Oleomonas cavernae: one gene and its partner. The protein of the gene in region 2 interacts with the protein of the main gene of each other region in a pairwise test. Links are inferred from orthologs where the notes say so. Each region holds a gene or a part of one and is shown on either strand. Other genes may lie near its edges.

Evidence for each region.
Region 1: the proteins of parE (region 2) and dhaK interact in binary tests that used the Escherichia coli proteins (3 or more experiments, as listed by UniProt). The link is inferred for Oleomonas cavernae from one-to-one orthologs.

Annotation. Positions count from the first base shown.
Region 1 is NZ_QYUK01000011.1:712,605-715,775, forward strand. What follows is about bases 195-3,047. They hold dhaK (dihydroxyacetone kinase subunit DhaK), read right to left. Parts: upstream 2,199-3,047; coding sequence 1,191-2,198; downstream 195-1,190. Other genes in these bases: D3874_RS06975 (dihydroxyacetone kinase subunit DhaK), read right to left, coding at 195-1,146; D3874_RS06985 (hypothetical protein), read right to left, coding at 2,230-2,688; D3874_RS06990 (putative PEP-binding protein), read right to left, coding at 2,678-3,047. Also shown: more of D3874_RS06975, read right to left, coding at 1-194; more of D3874_RS06990, read right to left, coding at 3,048-3,171. UniProt on the Escherichia coli protein: Dihydroxyacetone binding subunit of the dihydroxyacetone kinase, which is responsible for the phosphoenolpyruvate (PEP)-dependent phosphorylation of dihydroxyacetone via a phosphoryl group transfer from DhaL-ATP.
Region 2 is NZ_QYUK01000011.1:1,532,009-1,535,247, forward strand. What follows is about bases 69-2,989. They hold parE (DNA topoisomerase IV subunit B), read left to right. Parts: upstream 69-498; coding sequence 499-2,481; downstream 2,482-2,989. Other genes in these bases: D3874_RS11055 (acyl-CoA thioesterase), read right to left, coding at 69-425; D3874_RS11065 (hypothetical protein), read left to right, coding at 2,535-2,989. Outside these bases: more of D3874_RS11055, read right to left, coding at 1-68; more of D3874_RS11065, read left to right, coding at 2,990-3,089. UniProt on the Escherichia coli protein: Topoisomerase IV is essential for chromosome segregation; it is the principal protein responsible for decatenating newly replicated chromosomes. It relaxes supercoiled DNA.

The DNA of each region.
Region 1 (3,171 bases), 820 kb from region 2 along the record:
GACGCGGGCATCCAGGCCGTCGAGATCGGCCTGTGCCGCCATCAGCGTCGTGCAGATGCTCTCCAGCATTCCTCGCGCGGCCGCATTCTCGGAAGGCTGCTCCGGAGTTGATGAGAGTTCCGCCGGTAGCGGAAGGATCCGGACAGTCTTTGCAACTTGTCGGGGGATGGGCCATGCCGGTACCCCGACCGGTGCCGTCAGCATGGTGACCGTCTCATCGCCGATAGGCATCAGCGACAGGGAGAACCCACGCATGTCGAGGGCGGTGACGGCCGGCGCCGGGCCGAGGATCCACTCGATGCGCGCGCCGATAGAGCTCCTTAAAATCTCACGGACGATGATCGCCATTTCGAGCGCGGGTACCCCTCCCAGATTGTTGACGAGCAACGCCAATCGGGGGGCCGTCTGGATCTCCGGCCCGAACCGGCCGAGCATTTCGGTGACGAGGTCCGCGGCCGCGGGCAGTGCTATGCGCACCGCACCCGGCTCGCCGTGAATACCCAGCCCGAGTTCGGCCTCGCCGGGGCCGATCCGGTCTTCGTGAACACGGCCCGGGATCGAGCACATGCTGGTTGCGACGCCGAGCGACCGAACCGAGCGGGCCGCGTCCTCGGCGGCGGCACGCACCTGCGCCAGGGAGAGGCCGCGCTGGGCGGCGTATCCGGCAGCCTTGTGCACGAAGATGGTTCCGGCGATCCCGCGCGGTCGCGGGTTGTCCGGGATCGCGACATCGTCGGCGACGATCACCATCTCGACCTGCCGGCCGAGCGCGCGCGCCCGTTCGGCGGCGAGGCCGAAATTGAGACGGTCGCCGACATAGTTTTTCACGATCAGCAGGCATCCGGCGGGTCCGGTCACGCTGAGGATTGCCGCGAACACCGCGTCGACCGTTGGCGATGCGAAGATGTCCCCGCACACAGCCGCGTCCAGCAGCCCTTCGCCGACGAATCCCGTATGGGCGGGCTCATGGCCGGACCCACCCCCTGAAACCACCGCGACGGTTTTGGGATCACGGTTGGCGCGAAGGACGACCTTGATCTCCGGATAACCGTCCAGGCGCGCCAGGCCGCGGTCGGCCGAAGACAGGAGCAGGCCATCCAGGGCCTCGGCCACAATGGCATCGGTAGCGTTGATGAAGTGTCGCATTCGAAGCCTCGCTTGGAATGAAGGGGCGACGGACCATGCTCAGATCATGCTTGGGCGAGGCCGGGGGCTTCCCACCTGAGGGCGGCCGTGTGGACGGGCGAGTCCCAGAGCGCCAGCGCTTCCTCGTCCATTGTGGTCACCGTGAGCGAGCAGCCCGCCATCTCGAGTGAGGTCACGAAAGAGCCGACCAGGCTTCGGGCGAGGATCAGGCCGTGTGCGGCGAGGATGCGCGCGGCGCTGTTCGCCATGAGGTAGAGCTCCATCATGGGCGTGCCGCCGAAGCCGTTGACGATGAGCAGGCAAGGGGTTCCCCGGGGTGGCGCGAGGTCGTCCAGAACCGGGGTAAGGAGTTCGTCGGCAATCTCGTCGGCGGAAGCCATTCGCTGGCGGCGGCAACCCGGCTCGCCATGGATCCCGACGCCCATCTCCATCTCGTCCTCGCCCAGCGAGAAGGTCGGCCGGCCGACGGCCGGCACCGTGCAGGAGGTGAGCGCCACCCCCATCGACCGGGTACGCATGTTGACCGTGCGCCCGAGCGCGGCCAGGGTCTCGAGATCGCGGCCTTGCTCCGCCGCGGCACCGACGATGCGTTCGACCGCAAGGGTGCCCGCGACACCGCGGCGCCCGGTCGAATGGGGCGAGGTCTTCACCGCGATATCGTCGTCGACGATGATGCTGGCGACGGGACCGGCCACCATCTCCGCCGCCATCTCGAAGTTCATCACATCGCCTTCGTAGTTCTTCACGATAAACAGGGTGCCGGGTGCGCCCGAGACCGCGTCGACGGCTGCGACCATCTGGTCCGGGGTCGGCGAGGTGAAGACCTGGCCGGGACAGGCGGCATCCAGCATCCCGCGGCCGACGAAACCGACATGCAGCGGCTCGTGGCCCGAGCCACCGCCCGAGATCAGGGCGACCTTGGTCCGCACCACGTCACGCCGGCGCACGAATTTGAAGTCTTCCCCGAGGCTCAGGATATCGCCGTGCGTGGCAAGCAAGCCCTGGAGGGATTCGCTCAGGACCGTATCGACGGAATTGATCAGTTTCTTCATTGTTGTCCCCCTGTTTGTCGATCGAGCCCGTTCAAGTCAGCGCTCGGGCCTCGGGATCGTCGTCGTCGGATTGCAGCAGGCCGGCGAGCCCGGTTGCGAGCGAGCGTATCAAGGCCTCGGCGCGCGCGTTGAGGGCAGCATTGCCAAAGTCCGGTATGCTGATCGTAACCTCGCGCATGGCGCGCGGACCGCTCACGACTTCCAGGCGGCCGGGATGCGCCTCCCGGTAGGCAGCCAGAAATGCCGCCCGCTCCACGGGCGTGACGTGACAAATCTGGAAGATTGTCTCCAGGTGCTGCGCCGGGATCGGCGTCGAGTAGGCCGGGTTGACGATCTGCGAGATGAAGCTGCGGTTCTTGCCCAGCGCCTCGGCGAGCCGCTGGCGGGTGCCTGAGGGTCTGTTGTCCACGATCCCGCGCAGGATGGTCTTGTACCGCGCCAAGGGCGAGAGCGCGTCGGGGCCGCCGGGCGAGTCCGGTTCAGAGTCCATGTTCAGGCTCCTGCGACAGGTCGACCGCCCGGATCGAGGCCTTCGTCGCGGCGACCAGGCCCGGTGCGACCGAGAGGCTGCGCAAGCCCGCGCGCAACAAGGCCGGGATCGCCCGCGGGTCGGCGCCGGCATCGCCGCACAGGCTGACCGGCCGGCCCCCGGTCGAGCCGTACCGCGCGACATGGCCGATCAGGCCCAGAATGCCGGGGTGAAGCGTGTCCGCGTAGGATGAGACCGCCGGGTTGTCCCGGGCGGCGGCGGCAGCGTATTGGGTGAGATCATTGGAGCCGATCGACAGGAAGTCGGCGCGAATCTGAGCGATCGCGAAGGCGAGGGCGGGAACCTCGACCATGACCCCGAGCTGGGGCCGGGCATGGGCAATCCCGCAAGCGCGCAATTCGCCCACGGCGCGGTCGAGGAGCCGGGCGGCATCGTCGATCTCGTCCTGCCGCGTCACCATGGGCAGCATGATCCGGACCGGCC
Region 2 (3,239 bases):
TGCGAGTCGACCGGGCGCGGCCGGCCCTCGTCGTCGATCGCGACCATGACGAAGGTGCCCTCGGTCACCCGCACCCGTTCGGGCGGGATGATGTGGCCGTCGCGCGCCCGGTGGCGGTCGACCCAGGTCTCCAGATGCACGGTCAGCGAGGTCCGCCCGATCTTCACGACATCGCCGTAGATCGACACCAGGTCGCCGACATAGACCGCCTTGTGGAAGGTCATGGCGGTGATGGCGACGGTCGCGACTCGGCCGCCGGCGGGCCGGGCGGCGAGCACGCCGGCGGCGATGTCCATGTGGCTGAGGATCCAGCCGCCGAAGATATCGCCGTTGCCGTTGGCATCCTTGGGCAGGGCGGCGGTGCGGATGATCGGCTCCAGCCCCCGGGTCGACGGGTGGACCAGGCCGGACGGTTCATTGCTCATGGACACTCCACAAGATGTGGGTTAGCGCTTGGGTGCAGGGCACCCTATACTGCGGATTCCCCATTCCCAAAGCATGACGATGAGCGATTCTGAAGACCTTTTCGATCGCACCCCGACCAGCGGTGATTATTCGGCCAAGGACATCGAAGTCCTGGAGGGCCTGGAACCCGTCCGCAAGCACCCCGGCATGTATGTCGGCGGCACCGACGAGCGTGCCTTCCATCACCTGGCAGCCGAAATCCTCGACAATGCGATGGACGAAGCCGTCGCCGGCCATGCAAACCGCATCGAAGTGGAACTGGCCGCCGACGGCCGCCTGACCATCCGCGACAACGGGCGCGGCATTCCCGTCGACCCTCACCCAAAGTTCAAGGACAAATCCGCCCTCGAAGTGATTCTGACCACCCTCCATTCGGGCGGGAAATTCAGTGGCAAGGTCTATGCAACCTCCGGCGGGTTGCACGGCGTCGGATCCTCCGTCGTCAACGCGTTATCGGAGGAAATGGTGATCGAGGTTGCCCGCGACCGGCAGGTTTGGCAGCAGACCTATGTTCGCGGTAAACCGACGACAAAGCTTCTGCCCTTAGGCACCGTGCAGAACCGGCGCGGCACGACGATCACCTTCAAACCCGACCCGGAGATCTTCGGCACGGCGCTCCATTTTCGCCCGGGCCGGCTTTATCGGATGGCGCGGTCCAAAGCCTACCTCTTCCGCGGCGTCGAGATTCGTTGGTCTTGCGCACCCGAATTGATTCCGGTTGGCGACACCACCCCTGCCAGCGATGCGCTGCGCTTTCCTGGTGGCTTGGCCGATTTTCTGGCCGCATCAATCGACGGCACGCCGACGACGACTCCCACCCCCTTTGTTGGCCAGGCCCGCTTGCCGGGCAGCAACTCAGGGGAGGTGGAATGGGCTGTTGCTTGGCCGATCGATGGCGATCCTTTTATTCATACATACTGCAATACCGTGCCTACACCTTTAGGCGGTACGCATGAGGCTGGTTTACGCAGCGCCCTTGCCCGCGCACTCAAGGGCTTTGGCGAACTGACCAACAACAAACGCGCCAGCCAGATCACAGCGGAAGATATTATTGGCGGGGCTACCGCCCTGCTGTCCCTTTTCATTCCAGATCCGCAATTCCAGGGTCAGACCAAAGAGAAGCTAACCAGCCCCGAGGCGACGCGGCTCGTCGAAGCCGCTATCAAGGATCGCTTCGAACATTGGCTGACCTCCGATCCGGCGGCCGGCACCGCTTTGCTCGAGTATGCGATCGCCCGCGCCGAGGAGCGCCTGAAGAAGCGCGCCGACAAGGAAACCAGCCGTAAGACCGCGACCCGCAAGCTGCGCCTGCCCGGCAAGCTGACGGATTGCGCGCGCGATTCCGCCCAGGGGACCGAGATCTTCCTGGTCGAGGGCGACTCGGCCGGCGGTTCGGCCAAGCAGGCACGCGACCGGGCGACCCAGGCCGTGTTGCCCCTGCGCGGCAAGATCCTGAACGTCGCCTCGGCTGCCGCGGGCAAGCTCGAGGCCAACCAGGAACTGTCGGACCTGGTCCTGGCGCTGGGTTGCGGCGCCGGCTCGCGCTTCCGCGAGGGCGACCTGCGCTACGAGCGGGTCATCATCATGACCGACGCGGATGTCGACGGCGCCCATATCGCCTCGCTGCTGATGACCTTCTTCTGGCGCGAGATGCCGGGGATCATCCGCTCGGGCCACCTCTACCTGGCCCTGCCGCCCCTGTTCCGCATCACCCAGGGCGCCAAGTCCGTCTACGCCATGGACGACGAGGACAAGGAGCGGCGGATCAAGCGCGACTTCAAGCCCGGCGCCAAGGTCGAGATCAGCCGCTTCAAGGGCCTGGGCGAAATGCCCGCGGCGCAGTTGCGCGAAACCACCATGGACGTGAAGAAGCGCGTCCTCCTCCGGGTCACCGTGCTCGAAGGCGAGGAAGTGGATACCACCGGCATGGTCGACCGCCTGATGGGCAAGAAGGCGGAAACCCGCTTCGCCTTCATCCAGGAAAACGCAGGCCGGGCCACCGATCTGGACATTTGATCGGGCGCCCGCGCAGGCCATATTCAAGGCTGGAACACAGTGGAGTCGCGTGGATGCCCCATCGGATCTTGAGCCTGGGCCTGATCGCCCTGGTCGGCGGCTGCGCCCTCTCGCCGGCCACGGTCACCTACCAGGAACTCGACCGCGACGCCTACAGCCCGAGCGTCGTCAATGCCGCGGCGCTCGACGGCAAGCTGCCGGCCGCCGTAGTCGGCGCGCCGTTTCCCGGTGTCGGGCCGGCCGCTGCCCTGGCGCCACTCGAACTGCCCTTCTCGGTTGCCCCGCGTGGCCTGGTCGAGGCGCCCGGCGCCGCCACCCGCGTCGTGCTGCTGTTTCACCCGCTGTCGCCGATCGGCAATCAGCGGGCCTGCGGGCCGCTCGCGGACCTGGCCCCGGTGGCCGGTGCCCCGGCCGACGCCGGCCCCGAATTCGCGGTCATCGCCACGCTTTGCCAGTATCACAAGGCGCTGTCGACGGCCCGTTCGTCGGGACCGCGACCGGCCGGCCTGAGCGATCCGCTCTATGCCGAGCTGGTCGAGGCGGCATTGCTGGAAATCATGCCGCTGCCCCAGCCGGAACCGGCGGAAATCGATATTCCGATCCCTTGACACCCGCGACGCATGACCGCGTTGCCAGGGCAGCGGTTGACTTGAGGGCGCTTTCGTCTATCGTCGCGCCTGCTGGAATTTTGTGCAGCGCAGCGGAAACACGCCCGCATTCGGGTGCCCGATGGTCGGGCGGTTGTGCCGCAGGGAAGC